2 regions of the Saccharopolyspora sp. NPDC049426 genome follow, and region 1 is predicted to be linked to the other one. Evidence: riboswitches for the same ligand, from Rfam matches in the RefSeq annotation. Region 1 holds a riboswitch; the other holds the start of a gene.
What was found. A riboswitch is a leader RNA that binds a small molecule or an ion and turns the genes downstream of it on or off. The one in region 1 is predicted to bind cobalamin.
Positions count from the first base shown of each region.

Region 2: another riboswitch for cobalamin. It lies ahead of metE (5-methyltetrahydropteroyltriglutamate--homocysteine S-methyltransferase); the one in region 1 lies ahead of AB0J78_RS12740 (nickel transporter).

Region 1 is NZ_JBFAPZ010000005.1:203,397-210,775, reverse strand. Features, by position in the region: gene AB0J78_RS12760 (DEAD/DEAH box helicase) at 1-1,062, shown strand, start outside; gene cobA (uroporphyrinogen-III C-methyltransferase) at 1,268-2,479, opposite strand; gene AB0J78_RS12750 (sirohydrochlorin chelatase) at 2,460-3,365, opposite strand; gene AB0J78_RS12745 (precorrin-8X methylmutase) at 3,362-3,973, opposite strand; gene AB0J78_RS12740 (nickel transporter) at 3,989-5,041, opposite strand; cobalamin riboswitch at 5,121-5,245, opposite strand; gene AB0J78_RS12735 (DUF1876 domain-containing protein) at 5,429-5,698, shown strand; gene AB0J78_RS12730 (LysR substrate-binding domain-containing protein) at 5,762-6,616, opposite strand; gene AB0J78_RS12725 (DMT family transporter) at 6,709-7,379, shown strand, end outside.
Region 2 is NZ_JBFAPZ010000010.1:217,217-224,595, reverse strand. Features, by position in the region: gene AB0J78_RS22595 (helix-turn-helix domain-containing protein) at 1-344, shown strand, start outside; gene AB0J78_RS22590 (VOC family protein) at 450-1,217, shown strand; cobalamin riboswitch at 1,322-1,573, shown strand; gene metE (5-methyltetrahydropteroyltriglutamate--homocysteine S-methyltransferase) at 1,703-3,973, shown strand; gene AB0J78_RS22580 (ribonucleotide-diphosphate reductase subunit beta) at 4,098-5,156, opposite strand; gene AB0J78_RS22575 (ribonucleoside-diphosphate reductase subunit alpha) at 5,177-7,379, opposite strand, start outside.

The sequences.
Region 1 (7,379 bases):
GAGGTCGTCGGCGGAACCTCGTTCAACCGGCAGGTCGACACGCTGCGACGCGGCGTGGACGTCCTGGTCGCGACACCGGGTCGGCTGGCCGACCACGTGCGGCAGGGCACCTGCGATCTGTCCGAGGTGGAGCGCACGGCGCTGGACGAGGCCGACCAGATGGCCGACATGGGATTCCTGCCGCAGGTCCGGGAACTGCTCGACATGGTTCCCTCCGACGGTCAGCGGCTGCTGTTCTCCGCGACTCTCGACGGTGACGTGGACAAGCTCGTCGAGCGGTACATGACCGACCCGGTGGTGCACTCGCTGGCGCCGCCGTCGGCCAGCGTGGACAGCATGGAGCACCACCAGTTGTTGGTGTCGGCGACCGACAAGCAGGACGTGCTGTCGCGCATCGCCGCGCGCGAGGGCCGCACCATCATGTTCGTGCGCACCAAGCACCACGCGGACCGGCTCGCCAAGAAGCTGCGCGCCGTCGGCGTGGAAGCCGGTGCGCTGCACGGCGGGAAGGCGCAGAACGCCCGCACCCGCATCCTCGACGAGTTCAAGAACGCCTCGACCAGCACGTTGGTGGCCACCAACGTCGCGGCGCGCGGGATCCACATCGACGACGTGAGCCTGGTGGTGCACGTCGAGCCGCCGGCCGACCCCAAGGACTACCTGCACCGCGCCGGACGCACCGCGCGCGCGGGTTCCAGCGGCACGGTGGTGACGCTGGTGACCGACGACCAGAAGCAGGCGTTCCGCGCCATGGCGAACCAGGCCGGGGTGAAGGCCATCACCACCGAGGTCCGGCCGCAGGACTCCGAACTCGCGCGCGTCACCGGCGCCCGCGAGCCGTCCGGCACGCCGCTGGCCGCGCCGCAGCGCCAGCAGCAGAAGCCCGCGAAGTCGCGCGGTGAGCACCGTCCGCAGCGCGCTCCGCGCGGGACCGAACCGTCCCGCCGAGCCAACCACGGTGGGAGCGGCTCGAGCGGCAACGCGAACCGCAACCGCCGCGGAGCGTCGGGCGGCCGCACGGGCGCCCCGCAGCGCGCTCGCCGCTCCAACTCCCCTCGCTGACCCCGCATAGCGCGAACGCGGACGCCCCCGAGAACCATCGGGGTCGTCCGCGTCTGCGTGTCTACCCGTCCCGTCGCCAGCTCCCCGATTTCAGTGGAAATCGGAGGTCTGATTTCCACTGAAGTCCGGTGCCCCTGGTGAGGCGGGACGACGTGAGGTGCCCCTGGGAGCTGGTTGCTCGCCAGGGGCACTTCGGGGTCGTGGGTCAAGGTTTGAGGCCTGCTACCGGGCCTATGACCACTACCGCGGGGGGTTTGATGTCGTGGGTTCGAACGTCTGCGGCGACCTGGGCCAGGGTGGTCTTCAGGGAGCGCTGGGTCCCGGTGGTGGCTTCCTGGACGACCGCGACCGGGGTGTCGGCCGGTCGGCCGTTCTTGATCAGGACCTCGGCGAACGCCTCGATGCGCTGGACCGCCATGAGCAGCACGAGCGTGCCGCGCAGCCGGGCCAGGGCCTCCCAGTCCACCAGCGACCGCTCGTCGTCCGGGGCGACGTGGCCGGAGACCACGACCGCCTCGTGCGCCACGCCCCGGTGGGTGACCGGCACGTCGGCCATCGCGGGCGCCGAGAAGGCGCTGGTGATGCCCGGCACCACGGTCACGGGAACACCGGCTTCCGCGCAGGCCAGCAGCTCTTCGAAGCCGCGCCCGAACACGTACGGGTCGCCGCCCTTGAGCCGGGCCACGAACTTGCCCGCGCGAACCTTCTCGATCAGAGTCTCGTTGATCACCGACTGGCTCGCCGACCGCCCGTAGGGGATCTTCGAGGCGTCGATGACCTCGACGTGCGAGCCCAGCTCCTCCAGCAGCTCCCGCGGCGCCAGGTGGTCGGTGATGACCACGTCGGCCTTGGCCAGCAGCCGCCGTCCGCGGACCGTGATCAGGTCCGGGGCGCCGGGGCCGCCGCCGATCAGCGCGACGCCGGGGGCGTGCGGCTCGGGGTGCTCGTCGACCACGCCGGCCTGCATCGCTTCCAGCAGCGCGTCGCGAACTCCGGCGCTGCGGCGCGGTTTTCCGCCGGCCAGCACGCCGAGCAGCAGCCCGTCGTGCTCGGCGACGGCGGGGGTGACCGCGCTCCCGTCGGTGGCGTTGTCGGAGCGGACGCAGAACACCCGGTTGCGTTCGGCCTCCGCGCCGACGGCGGCGTTGACCTCGTCGGACGAGGTCGCGGCGACGGCGTACCAGGCGCCGTCGAGGTCGCCGTCGCGGTATTCGCGACGGCTCCAGGTGATCTCGCCCGAGTCGGCCAGCGCTTCCACCGCGGGCGTCGCCTGCGGGGCGATCACCTCGACGGCGGCGCCGGCGTTGATCAGCCGGGGAAGCCGTCGCTGCGCGACGGGTCCGGCACCGACCACGACCACGCGGCGACCGGCGAGGTCGAGTCCGGCGAGGTAGTGGTTATCCGTTTGAGTGGCCATGTGCGTGTCCGTGTGCGTGACCGTGCCCGGTCGGGTCGTCAGGGTGGTGGTGCGGCGTCTGCGGTGCACCCAGTTTGTCCTCGAAACCCGGAAGCAGCACCCGGTACGCGCAGGTGTCGCAGTTCATCCGGATGTCACCGTGCAGGGCCTCGTGGTATCGCTCCACGACGAGGTCGACCAGGGCGTCGCAGTCTCCCAGATATCCGGCGACGTGGAGCTGGAGCTCCGGTGCGGTCTGGGCCCACTCGCGCGCCTGCGTCACGACGCGCTGCGGCAGCACGCCGTCGAACAGGAAGTACGGGGCCACCACGACGCGCTTGGCCCCGAGCTTGCGAGCCCGGTCCAGCCCGCCAGGGACGTCCGGCGATGCCAGGGAGATGTACGCGGTCTCAACCGTCTCGAAACCGCAGGTCTCCTGCAAGAGGCGTGAGACCTTGCACACCTCGGCGTTGGCGTCGGGGTCGGTCGAGCCGCGGCCCACGAGAACCACTGCCGTGTCGGCCCATTCGTCGCGCGGAACCTGCTCCGCGATCCGCTCGGCGAGCAGGTCCAGCAGGATCGGGTGCGGCCCGAGCGGGCGCCCGAAGACGAAGGACGTGCCCGGGTGGCGGCGGACCTCGCGTTCGAGAGCGGCGGGGATGTCGCCCTTGCCGTGCCCGGCGGCGACCAGCACCAGCGGCACCGCGGCCATCCGGCGGTGGCCCTTGTCGGTGAGTTCGGTCCAGGCTTCGGTGACCGCGGGGGCGGACAGCTCGATGAACCCGCCCGAGCTGTCGACACCGGCTGCCGACATCCGGGCCTTGAGCCGTTCGAGGAAGGCGTGGAACTGCGCGACGCCTTGTTCGTCCACCGTGCCGTGGCCCACGACCAGCAGCGGTTCGGTCACCGGTTACCTCCAGGTTCTGCCCAGTAGAGCAGGGCGTTGATGGCGGCGGCGGCGATCGCCGCACCACCACGTTCGGTCAGGGTGCTCACGGCCGGTAGGCCGCTGCGCCGCAGTGCGGCCTTGCTGTCCACGGCGCCGACGAAGCCGACCGGGACTCCGACGATCAGCGCCGGTTCCAGTTCGCCGTTCTCGGCGAGCTGGAGCAGTTCGAGGAGCGCGGTGGGGGCGTTGCCGACGGCCCACACCGCACCGCGCGGGTGTTCGGCCGCCGCGAGCCGCATCCCCGCCGCGGAGCGGGTGAGCTCTTCGGAGGCGGCGAGGTCGGTGACCCCGGGGAAGTCCAGGCCGATGCGGACCTCCCGGGCGGTGATGCCGGAGGCGACCATGCGCACGTCGGTGATCAGCGGTGCCCCGGCGAGCAGGGCGTCGCGGCCTTGCCGCAGCGCGGGTTCGTCCGCGACGACCTCGCCGGTCCAGCTGGGGTCGGCGGTGGTGTGCACGACGCGTTCGACGACCGCCCGGGTCAGCGGTTCGAACCGGTCGAAGTCGGCTCGTGACCGCATGATCCGGTAGGACTCGGTCTCGATCGGATGGACTGTGCGCCTCATGGTCGTTCCTGTTTCCTATGCGATTTCCGCGCTTTTCCGGGCGGCGAACCGCCACCACGCCGCCGCACCGCCCCAGACCAGCAGGAACAGGCCCAGGGTCACGTATCCGAGCAGCTCGAACTGGTCCCCGATCGCGGCGACCCCGTCGAGGAATTCCAGGCCGGATTCGGCCAGGACCCCGGAGAGCACGACGAAGGCGACCAGCGCGGCGAGCCCCACGGTCAGCGCGGTGGTGGTGACGTTGACCCACAGCCGCCGCAGCGGGCGGGCCAGGGACCAGGTGTAGGCGCGGGACATCAGCATTCCGTCCACGCTGTCCACAGTGCACATTCCGGCGGCGAACAGCAGCGGCAGGCTCAGCACGGCGATGGCCGACAGGTTCGCGCCCGGGGTGACCATCGCCAGGACGGTGATCTCGGTGGCGGTCTGCATGCCGAGGCCGAACAGCAGGCCGATGCCGAACAGGTGCCAGGACCGGGCCACGCCCTGCATCCGGCCGCGCAGCAGTCGTGCGAGCAGACCGCGGCGTCCGAGGACGATCTCGACCTCGGCTTCGTCGATGGCGCCGCTCCGGGCGCGGCGCAGCAGCCGCCACGCGTCGCGCAGCACGAGCGCGTTGAGCACGGCGAGGGCGGTCAGCACGGCGACCACGATCAGGTCGACGGCGGTGGCCATGCGCACGCCGGTCTGCTCGGCCCACTGCTGGGCGGCGGGTCCGGCGATGAAGGCGACCGCGCAGGCCAGCAGCATCACGACGCTGGCGTGGCCGAGGGCGAACCACATGCCGGTGGACACCGGACGCCTGCCGCGCTGCATCAGCAGCCGGGTCGCGTCGTCGATGACGGCGACGTGGTCGGCGTCGAAGCCGTGCCGCAGGCCGAGCAGGTAGGCGGTGGTGCCGGCGGCGGCGAGGCCCCCGGCGGTGCTGAACGCCTGCTCGTGCAGCAGGTAGGCACCCCAGCCCGCGAGGTGCAGTGCTCCGATGGCGGCCAGCAGGACCGCTGACTTCCGGCGCTCGCGCGCGCCCCAACCGGTGGTGTCCCGGCTCACTTCGGCATCCCGACTCATGGGATATCCGACCTCCTGGGTTCTCCCGCCCGGGGTTCGGTGGCCGCGCGCCGCGGGTTCGCGGCACGGGGCCGGCGCGCAGTGTCCTGACTCCCGGATCGGCGTGGTTCCCCCGCCTTCCAGCTGGTGACAGCCGTGGCGATGGGTGGGGACCACTCCCCGGTCACAGTGGCGGGACCGTCCCGGACTCGCACCGGGTTCCTGCACTGTCGGCGACGGTCATCCTTGCCTGATCTACGGTCCGAGGTCAAACCTGGTGAAATCGATCACGTTGCGTGATCTGCGCGCTGCTCCCGTCGGTCGATACCGCTTTCAACTGGCTCAAACAGGGGTACACGGTCGGGTGAGCCCATTGCTCCGGCTCGATGCTGCGTCAAGGAGGCCACCATGAACGAGACGCACTCGATCACGCTGAACCTGCAGGTCGTGGAGGCAGGGGCGAAGACGACCGCGGATGTCGGATTCACCACTCCCGCCGGGCAGGCGCTGCACGGTCACGGCACGGCCCGCAGGCACCCCGACGATCCCGAGGTACCGCAGATCGGCGACGAGATCGCCATCGCGCGAGCCCTCTTCGAACTCGCCCACAAGCTCCTGGACAACGCCTCCAACGACATCGGGGACCGACTCCGCAGGCGCGTCCACCTGCCCGCCTGACCAGCGCCCCAGAACCGTCGACGGGGAGATCGCGCTGATCGGAGGGCCTTCACCGCGGTCTGCTCACGCGACCTCGGCGAGGACGTCGCGGACGACGTTCGCGGCGACTTCGCCGACGTCCACGGGCAGGCCCGGTCTGGCGCGCACCCGGAGTTGGACGGGGTCCAGGCACGGCAGGTCGCGGCGCTCGACCAGCCCGACCGGCCGGGTCTTGGTCGAGGGCAGCAGCGTCACGCCCAGACCCGCGCGTGCCGCGGCGAGCACACCGGAGAGGTCGGCCGCTTCGCAGACCAGGTCCGGCCCCCTGCCGAGCGCGTCCATCGCCTCGATCGCGTGTCTGCGCAGGGTGCAGGGCTGGTCGAACACGACCATTGGCAGCGGCCGGTCCTCGGGCGGCGGCTGCCAGTCCGGAGCGGAGAACCACTCCAGCCGGAAACGACCTGCGTCGATGCTGCGGGAGCAGACGGTCTCGTCGATGAGCAGAGCGAGGTCGATGCTGCCGCGATCGACCGAGTCGGCGAGCCGGGCCGTGCGGTCCAGCCGGAAGCGGATCTCGCGGTCCGGGAACGCCGCGCGCATCCCGGAAGCCAGCTCGGGCAGGAAGCGGTCGGCGGCGTGCTCGGTGGAGCCGAACACCAGCGTGCCTCGACCTTCGGCGCCGAGCCTGCGCACCGCCTCGTCGTGAACGTCGAGGATGCGGCGGGCCTCGGCCAGCAGCAGCTCGCCGTCGGCGGTGAACCGGGCGTGCCTGCCTTCCCGGACCACCAGCTTGCGGTCCAGCGCGCGTTCGAGCTTGCGCAGGTGCTGGCTGATCGCGGACTGCGTCAGGTACAGCGCCGCCGCGGCCCGGTGGAACCCGCCGCACTCGGCGACGGCCACCAGGCTGCGCAGCGCGACGACGTCGAGCACTGCACTCATGCCGTCCAGCCTAGACCGATCAGGAACTGCGATCGATCGCGATTGCTTATCGTTGTTGGACACGGCGGAGCCGCACCGGAACGCTCGTGGACATGCACACGTCGCGGTCGATCCCGCTCTCGCTCGCCGCACCGATCGTCTTCTTCTGGGCCAGCGGATACCCGACCGGAGCTCTGGGCGTCGCCGCCGCACCGCCGTTCCTGCTGACCGCCGTGCGCCTGACGCTGGCGGCGGCGGTGCTCACCGCGATCGCGCTGGTGCGCCGGGCCGCCTGGCCGACCGGCGGCGGCCTCGGGCACAGCGCAGCGGCCGGCCTGCTGACGCACGCGATGCAGTTCGGCGGGTGCTACGGCGGCATGGCCGCCGGAGTGCACGCCTCGGTGACCGCCCTGGTGATCTCGATGAACCCGGTGCTCACGGCCGCGCTGGCGGCAGTGCTGCTGCGGGAGCGGCTGAGCCGGTGGCGACTCCTCGGCCTCGCGCTCGGCGTGCTGGCGGTTCTGGTCACCCTGGGCGGGCAGGTCGCGGCCGAGGGCGAGTGGAACCCCGCGATCCTCCTCACGCTGATCGGGCTGCTGGGCTTCTCGGCGGGCGGTCTCTACCAGCAGCGCTACTGCGGCAGCATCGACCTGCGCTCCGGCGCGGCCGTGCAGACCGCGGCCGCGGCGCTGGTGATCGGGGTGATCGCGCTGTTCGAGGACGGCCACGTCACGCACTGGGCGCAGGCCGGGATCTCCGTGGTGTGGCTGGTGATCACCGGATC
Region 2 (7,379 bases), on a different contig from region 1:
TCTTCGAGATCGCCGAGGAATCCCGGCAGTACCGGCCGACGTTGCACGACGACCGGCTGATCGAGGACGTGGGCATGCTGGCGCGCTTCCCCAACCCCTACAACGTGCGGCGCAGCCTGACCTTGTGCAGCGGTGTGTTCACCCGGGGCGGGTTCGGCGCGGTCCGCTGCCTCACCGACCCCGAGCTGCGCGAGCGCAACCACGAGCGCCTCAAGCACCGGATCGCCGACCCGGACAACTTCGGGATGCTGATGCGCGTTCCGGTGGTGCGCAACGCGACCGCCACCCCGGACCTCAGCAACCCCGACACGTGGCTGCGAGCCTGGTCCCCCATCAAAACCTGAGAATTCCTCCGTGCACCGGGGTGACACTCTCCCGTGCTTCGGTGGGCGATTTGTCAGGGCCGCTGGTTACCGTCGTGGCAGTTCCCCGGCAGCTGAGGAGGAGTCATGGCGGAAGTGGATGCGGTGCAGCCCAACGGGACGCCCGCGTGGATCGACCTGGGAATCCCCGACCTCGATCGTGCGATGGCGTTCTACGGCGCCGTTTTCGGGTGGGAGTTCGACGTGGGGCCCGAGGGGATGGGCCGCTACACGATGTGCCTGGTCCGGGGCAGGGAAGTCGCCGCGCTCATGCCCAACCACGACCTCGAGGCGACCGAGTTCTGGTGGAACGTCTACTTCGCCACCGATGACGTCGCCGGCACCGTGTCCAAGGCGGAGGCCGCCGACGGCCAGGTGATCACCCCGCCCATGGACGTGATGGACAAGGGGCGGATGGCGATCCTCAAGGACCCGGTCGGCGGGCAGTTCGGGCTCTGGCACGGCAACAAGCACATCGGATCCCGCCTCGTCAACGAGCCGAACACCTTGCTGCGCAACGATCTCGTCACCCCGGACCCGGGTCCGGCGCGGGAGTTCTACCCGAAGGTCTTCGGCTTCAGCCTGGACAGCGAGGGACACCTCGGCGAAGGTGACTTCACGTTCCTGCGCCGACCCGACGGCCACGAGATCGGCGGAATCCTCGGCGACCCGTCCGCCACCGCTTCGTCCTGGGGCACGCTGTTCATGGTCGAGGACACCGACGCCACCGCACGACGGGCCACCGACGCGGGCGGCGTTGTCCAGCCCCCCTACGACATGGCCTACGGCCGCATCGCCGAGGTCAAGGACCCGTTCGGCACGCCCTTCACCATCGGTTCCGCCAAGGCCGGCTGACCGCTCCGTGATCGGGATCTCCTCCGGGTGTCGAACACGAGCTCAGAGCCGTGATGGGGACCCGGCCGAACGCCGCGCGGGGTTGTCTCGTGCCCGCGGATGGTTAGCCTGAGGGTGCTGGTGGTTCGTCCGGTCGAGCGGTGAGCGCGATCGAACGAGGCAAGAGGGAACCCGGTGCGAATCCGGGACTGCCCCGCAGCGGTGAGCGGGAACGACCGCCGTCATGAGCACTGGGCGTCACGCGTCCGGGAAGCGACGGCCAGTAGGTCCGGTCTTGAGGCGCGAGGTTCCACCGGGACCTCCCCGAGACCGGGTGCCCGCGAGTCCGAAGACCTGCCACCGGCGCGCGCACCGACGGTGCGCGCTGGTCCGAGGTCTCGCGGGAGGGCCTGGCGGACGATCAGCGGGCGACGTGCGTCCGCTGGTCGGCGCGTGCCTGCCGCGAAGTCCTCGACCGACCACGTCGAGCTCGCGAGGAGAGAGCGTTGACCAGCAAGATCGGATCCACCGTACTCGGACATCCCCGGATCGGCCCGAACCGGGAGCTCAAGCGAGCCCTGGAGTCCTACTGGGCGGGCCGCAGCGGCGAGGCGGACCTGCGGGAGGTCGCGCGTCGGCTGCGGGAGGACACCTGGCGAGGCTTGGCCGAAGCAGGCCTCGACTCGGTCCCGGGCAACACGTTCTCCTACTACGACCACGTCCTGGACACCGCCGTCGCCTTCGGGGCCGTCCCGCGCCGCTACGCCGAGCTGGGCCTCGGCGCGCTGGACACCTACTTCGCGATGGCGCGCGGCACCGAGGCCGTGCCCCCGCTGGAGATGACGAAGTGGTTCGACACCAACTACCACTACCTGGTCCCCGAAATCGGCCCGGACACGAGCTTCTCGCTCACCGACCGCACCGCTGTCGAGCAGTTCCGGGAGGCGCGCAAGCTCGGGGTGGAGACCCGGCCGGTGCTGGTGGGGCCGCTGACGTTCCTGCTGCTGTCCAAACCGTCCGAAGAGGACTTCGACCCGCTGGACAAGCTCGCCGAACTCACCGACGCCTACGAGCAGCTGCTCGGCGAACTCCACCGGGCCGGAGCGCAGTGGGTGCAGCTCGACGAGCCCGCGCTGGCCGCCGACCGCACGCCGCAGGAGCTCGACGCGCTGCGCAACACCTACCGGCGCCTCGGCGACCTCGCCGAACGCCCCGCGATCCTCACCGCCTGCTACTTCGGCGATCCCGGTGACGCGCTCGGCGTGCTCGCCGCCGCGCCGATCGAGGGCATCGCGCTGGACCTGGTCACCGATCCGTCCACTCAGGACCGAGTTGCCGCCACTCCCGGGTTGCGCGACAAGACTCTGGTCGCGGGGTTGATCGACGGCCGCAACATCTGGCGCGCCGACCTCGACCGGTGCATGACCGCGGCGGCGACGCTGCTGGGCTCGGCCGGCGAGGTGGGCATCGGCACGTCCTGCTCGCTGCTGCACGTGCCCTACGACATCGACGCGGAGACCTCGCTCGATCCGCAGGTCAAGCCGTGGCTTTCCTTCGCGGCGCAGAAGGTCCGCGAGGTGGTCACCCTCGGGCGGGCGCTGCGCGAGGGCCGCGACGTCGTCGAGAGCGAGCTCGTCGAGGCGCGAGCGGCGGTGGCCGACCGGGCGCGGGCGGAGCGGGTGCGCGACAACCGCGTTCGCGCGCGACTCGACGCACTGCGCCCGCAGGACTCCCGGCGCACCGATTACGCGAAACGGGCAGAAGCGCAGCAGAAGTCGCTTCGCCTGCCGCCGCTGCCGACCACCACGATCGGATCGTTCCCGCAGACCACCGACGTCCGCAAGGCGCGGGCCGCGCTGCGCGCCGGGCGCATCGACGCGGCCACCTACCGGCAGCGGATGCGCGACGAGGTCGAGCGCGTCATCGCGCTGCAGGAGGACATCGGCCTGGACGTGCTGGTGCACGGCGAGCCCGAGCGCAACGACATGGTGCAGTACTTCGCCGAGCAACTCGACGGTTTCGCCGCCACCGACAACGGGTGGGTGCAGTCCTACGGCTCCCGGTGCGTGCGGCCACCGATCCTGTTCGGCGACGTGCGGCGTCCGGAACCGATGACGGTCGAGTGGGCCGCGCACGCGCAGCGGCTCACCGAGAAGCCGGTCAAGGGAATGCTGACGGGTCCGGTCACCATGCTGGCGTGGTCGTTCGTCCGCGACGACCAGCCGCAGGCCGACACCGCCCGCCAGGTCGCGCTCGCCATCCGCGACGAGGTCCGCGACCTGGAGGCGGCCGGGATCCGCGTGGTGCAGGTCGACGAGCCCGCGCTGCGCGAACTGCTGCCGCTGCGCGCCGAGCAACGGCCGGCCTACCTGGAGTGGGCGGTGGAGTCGTTCCGCCTGGCCACCTCCGGGATCGCCGAGGCGACCCAGATCCACACCCACCTGTGCTATTCGGAGTTCGGCGACGTCATCGACGCGATCGTGGCCCTCGACGCCGACGTGACCAGCATCGAGGCGGCCCGCTCCCGCATGGAGGTCCTCGCCGACCTCAACGAGGTCGGCTTCGACCGGGGCGTGGGGCCAGGCGTCTACGACATCCACTCACCCCGGGTGCCCGACCAGGAGGAGATGGGGGAGCTGCTGCGGGCCGCTCTCAAGGCAGTTCCGGCCGACCGGCTGTGGGTCAACCCGGACTGCGGTCTCAAGACCCGCGACTACCCGCAGGTGGAACCGGCGTTGCGCAACATGACCGAGGCGGCCCACCGCACCCGCCCCTGATCCAGCCGGGTCCCCGTCGCCGGCGGCCGCCGTTGTGACGGTGGCGCCGACACCGGGCGGTTTTGGTCCGAACCTTCCACGATCGAATTCGGGTCAGTTCGGACCAAAACCGCCCCTCGGCGCTTCAGTCCCAGGTGAGCGCCGCGCCCGACTGGTACTCCGTGACCCTGGTCTCGAAGAAGTTCTTCTCCTTCTTCAGATCCATGGTCTCCGACATCCAGGGGAACGGGTTGTCGGTTTCCGGGAAGACCGGTTCCAGTCCGAGTTGTGCGCAGCGGCGGTTGGTGATGAACCGCATGTACTGCTCGCACACCTCGGAGTTCAGGCCGAGCATCCCGCGGGGCATGGTGTCCCGGCCGTAGGCGTTCTCCAGCTCGCACGCCTCGCGGAGCATCGTGCGCGCCTCCTGCTGGAACTCCGGGGTCCACAGGTGCGGGTTCTCCAGCTTGATCTGGTTGATGCAGTCGATGCCGAAGTTCAGGTGGATCGACTCGTCGCGCAGGATGTACTGGTACTGCTCGGCGATCCCGACCATCTTGTTCCGCCTGCCCAGCGACAGGATCTGCGCGAACCCGGTGTAGAACCACATGCCCTCGAAGATCACGTAGAACGCGATGAGGTCCCGCAGGAACGCCTGATCGGCCTCCGGGGTGCCGGTCGCGAACTCCGGGTTCTCCAGGTTCTGGGTGTAGCGCAGCGCCCACGCGTCCTTGTCGGCGATCGAGGGGATCTCCCGGTAGGCGTTGAACAACTCGCCCTCGTCGAGACCGAGGCTCTCGCAGATGTACTGGAACGTGTGGGTGTGCACGGCCTCCTCGAACGCCTGCCGCAGCAGGTACTGCCGGCACTCCGGGTTGGTGAGGTGCCGGTAGACCGCGAGCACGATGTTGTTGGCCACCAACGATTCCGCGGTCGCGAAGAACCCGAGGTTGCGCTTGAGCATGGTGCGCTCGTCCTCGGTGAGCCCGTCGCGGGACTTCCACAGCGCGATGTCGGCCTGCATCGACACCTCGGTGGGCATCCAGTGGTTGTTGCAACCCGCGAGGTACTTGTCCCAGGCCCAGCCGTACTTCAGCGGCAGCAGCTGGTTGACGTCGGCCCGCGAGTTGATCATCGCCTTCTCGGAGACGTCGACCCGCCCGCCGTCGCGGTCGATGGTGCCGAGTCCGGTGGTGGTGCTCATGAGCTCCTTCTCCTGGGGGATCACTGGCAGGCCTCGCAATCGGGGTCCTCGACCGAGCAGGCGGCGGCGGGGACGGCGTTGAGCTTGCCGTCGGTACCGCGCAGCGTGGACTTCTCCACGTGGGTCGCGCTGGACGAGCGCAGGTAGTAGGTCGTCTTGAGGCCCTTGCGCCAGGCCAGCCGGTAGAGCTCGTCGAGCTTGCGCCCGCTGGGCGTGGCCAGGTACAGGTTCAGCGACTGCGCCTGGTCGATCCACTTCTGCCTGCGGGCCGCGGCCTCGACCAGCCAGTGCGGCTCGATCTCGAACGCGGTGGCGTAGCGGGCTTTGAGCTCGTCCGGGACGCGGTCGATCGGCCCGAGCGACCCGTCGTAGAACTTCAGGTCCGCCACCATCGCCTCGTCCCACAGCCCGGCCCGCTTGAGGTCGGCCACCAGGTGCGGGTTGACGACGGTGAAGTCGCCGGACATGTTCGACTTGACGAAGAGGTTGCGGTACAGCGGCTCGATGGACTGGCCGACACCGCAGATGTTGGCGATGGTCGCGGTCGGCGCGATGGCCATCACGTTGGAGTTGCGCATCCCGTTGCCGCGAACCCGCTCCCGCAGCGACGACCAGTCCAGCGTCGAGCTCCGGTCCAGATCCGCACTCCCGCGCGCTTCCTGAACGAACTCCTGGGAATCGATGGGCAGAATTCCCCGGCTCCACAGCGAGCCCTCGAACGAGGCGTAGCGCCCGCGCTCCTCGGCGAGTCGGCTGGACGCGTCGATGGCGTGGTAGCTGATCTCCTCCATGCTGCGGTCGGCGAACTCCACCGCGTCATCGGAGGACATCGGGATCCGCAGCTTCAGCAGGGCGTCGGAGAATCCCATCAGCCCCAGCCCCACCGGCCGGTGCCGGCTGTTGGAGCGCTCGGCCTCGGGGATCGTGTAGAAGTTGATGTCGATGACGTTGTCCAGCATCCGCACGGCCGTGCGCACGGTCGCGGCGAGCCGGTCGCGGTCCAGGCTGTCGGCGGTGACGTGCCGGGCCAGGTTCACCGACCCCAGGTTGCACACCGCGACCTCGTCGGCGGCGGTGTTCAGGGTGATCTCGGTGCACAGGTTCGACGAGTGCACCACCCCGGTGTGCTGCTGCGGCGAGCGCAGGTTGCACGGGTCCTTGAAGGTGATCCACGGGTGCCCGGTCTCGAACAGCATGGTCAGCATCCGCCGCCACAGCTCCACCGCCCGGACCCGCCGGAACACGCGGATCTCGCCGCGCTCGGCCGCGGCCTCGTAGGCCCGGTAGCGCTCGGCGAACGCCGAACCGTAGAGGTCGTGCAGGTCGGGCGTCTCGTCCGGGGAGAACAGCGTCCAGGACTCGTCGGCCTCGACGCGGCGCAGGAACTCGTCGGGCACCCAGTTCGCGGTGTTCATGTCGTGGGTGCGCCTGCGGTCGTCACCGGTGTTCTTGCGCAGGTCCAGGAACTCCTCGACATCGATGTGCCAGGTCTCCAGGTACGCGCACACCGCGCCCTTGCGCTTGCCGCCCTGGTTGACCGCCACCGCCGTGTCGTTGGCGATCTTCAGGAACGGGACCACGCCCTGGGACTCGCCGTTGGTGCCGTGGATGTGGGCGCCGATGCCGCGCACCGGGGTCCAGTCGTTGCCCAGCCCGCCGGAGTACTTGGCCAGCAGCGCGTTGTTCCGGTACGAGCTGAAGATCGACTGGAGGTCGTCGTCCACAGTGGTCAGGAAGCACGACGACAGCTGCGGGCGGGTCGTGCCGGAGTTGAACAGCGTCGGCGTGGAGCACATGAAGTCGAACGACGACAGCAATCGGTAGAACTCGATGGCACGCGCATCGCGGTCGTCCTCGCGCATCGCCAGGCCCATCGCCACCCGCATGAAGAACGCCTGCGGCAGCTCGAACCGGATGCCGTCGTGGTGCAGGAAGTACCGGTCGTAGAGCGTTTGCAGCCCCAGGAAGTCGAAGGCGAGATCCCGCTCGGCGTCCAGCGCCGCGCCCAGCCGGGACAGGTCGAAGCGGGCCAACTCCGGGTCGAGCCGGCCCAGCTCGATGCCCCGCCGCACGTAGTCGGTGAAGTAGGACGCGTAGCGGTCGCGCATCTGCTCCTGGTCGGTCTGCTGCGGCGCACCGGCCAGGTGGCTCAGCGCTTCGCCGCGCAGCTTGTCCAGCAGCAGTCGAGCGGTGACCAGGGAGTAGTTCGGCTCGGACTCCACC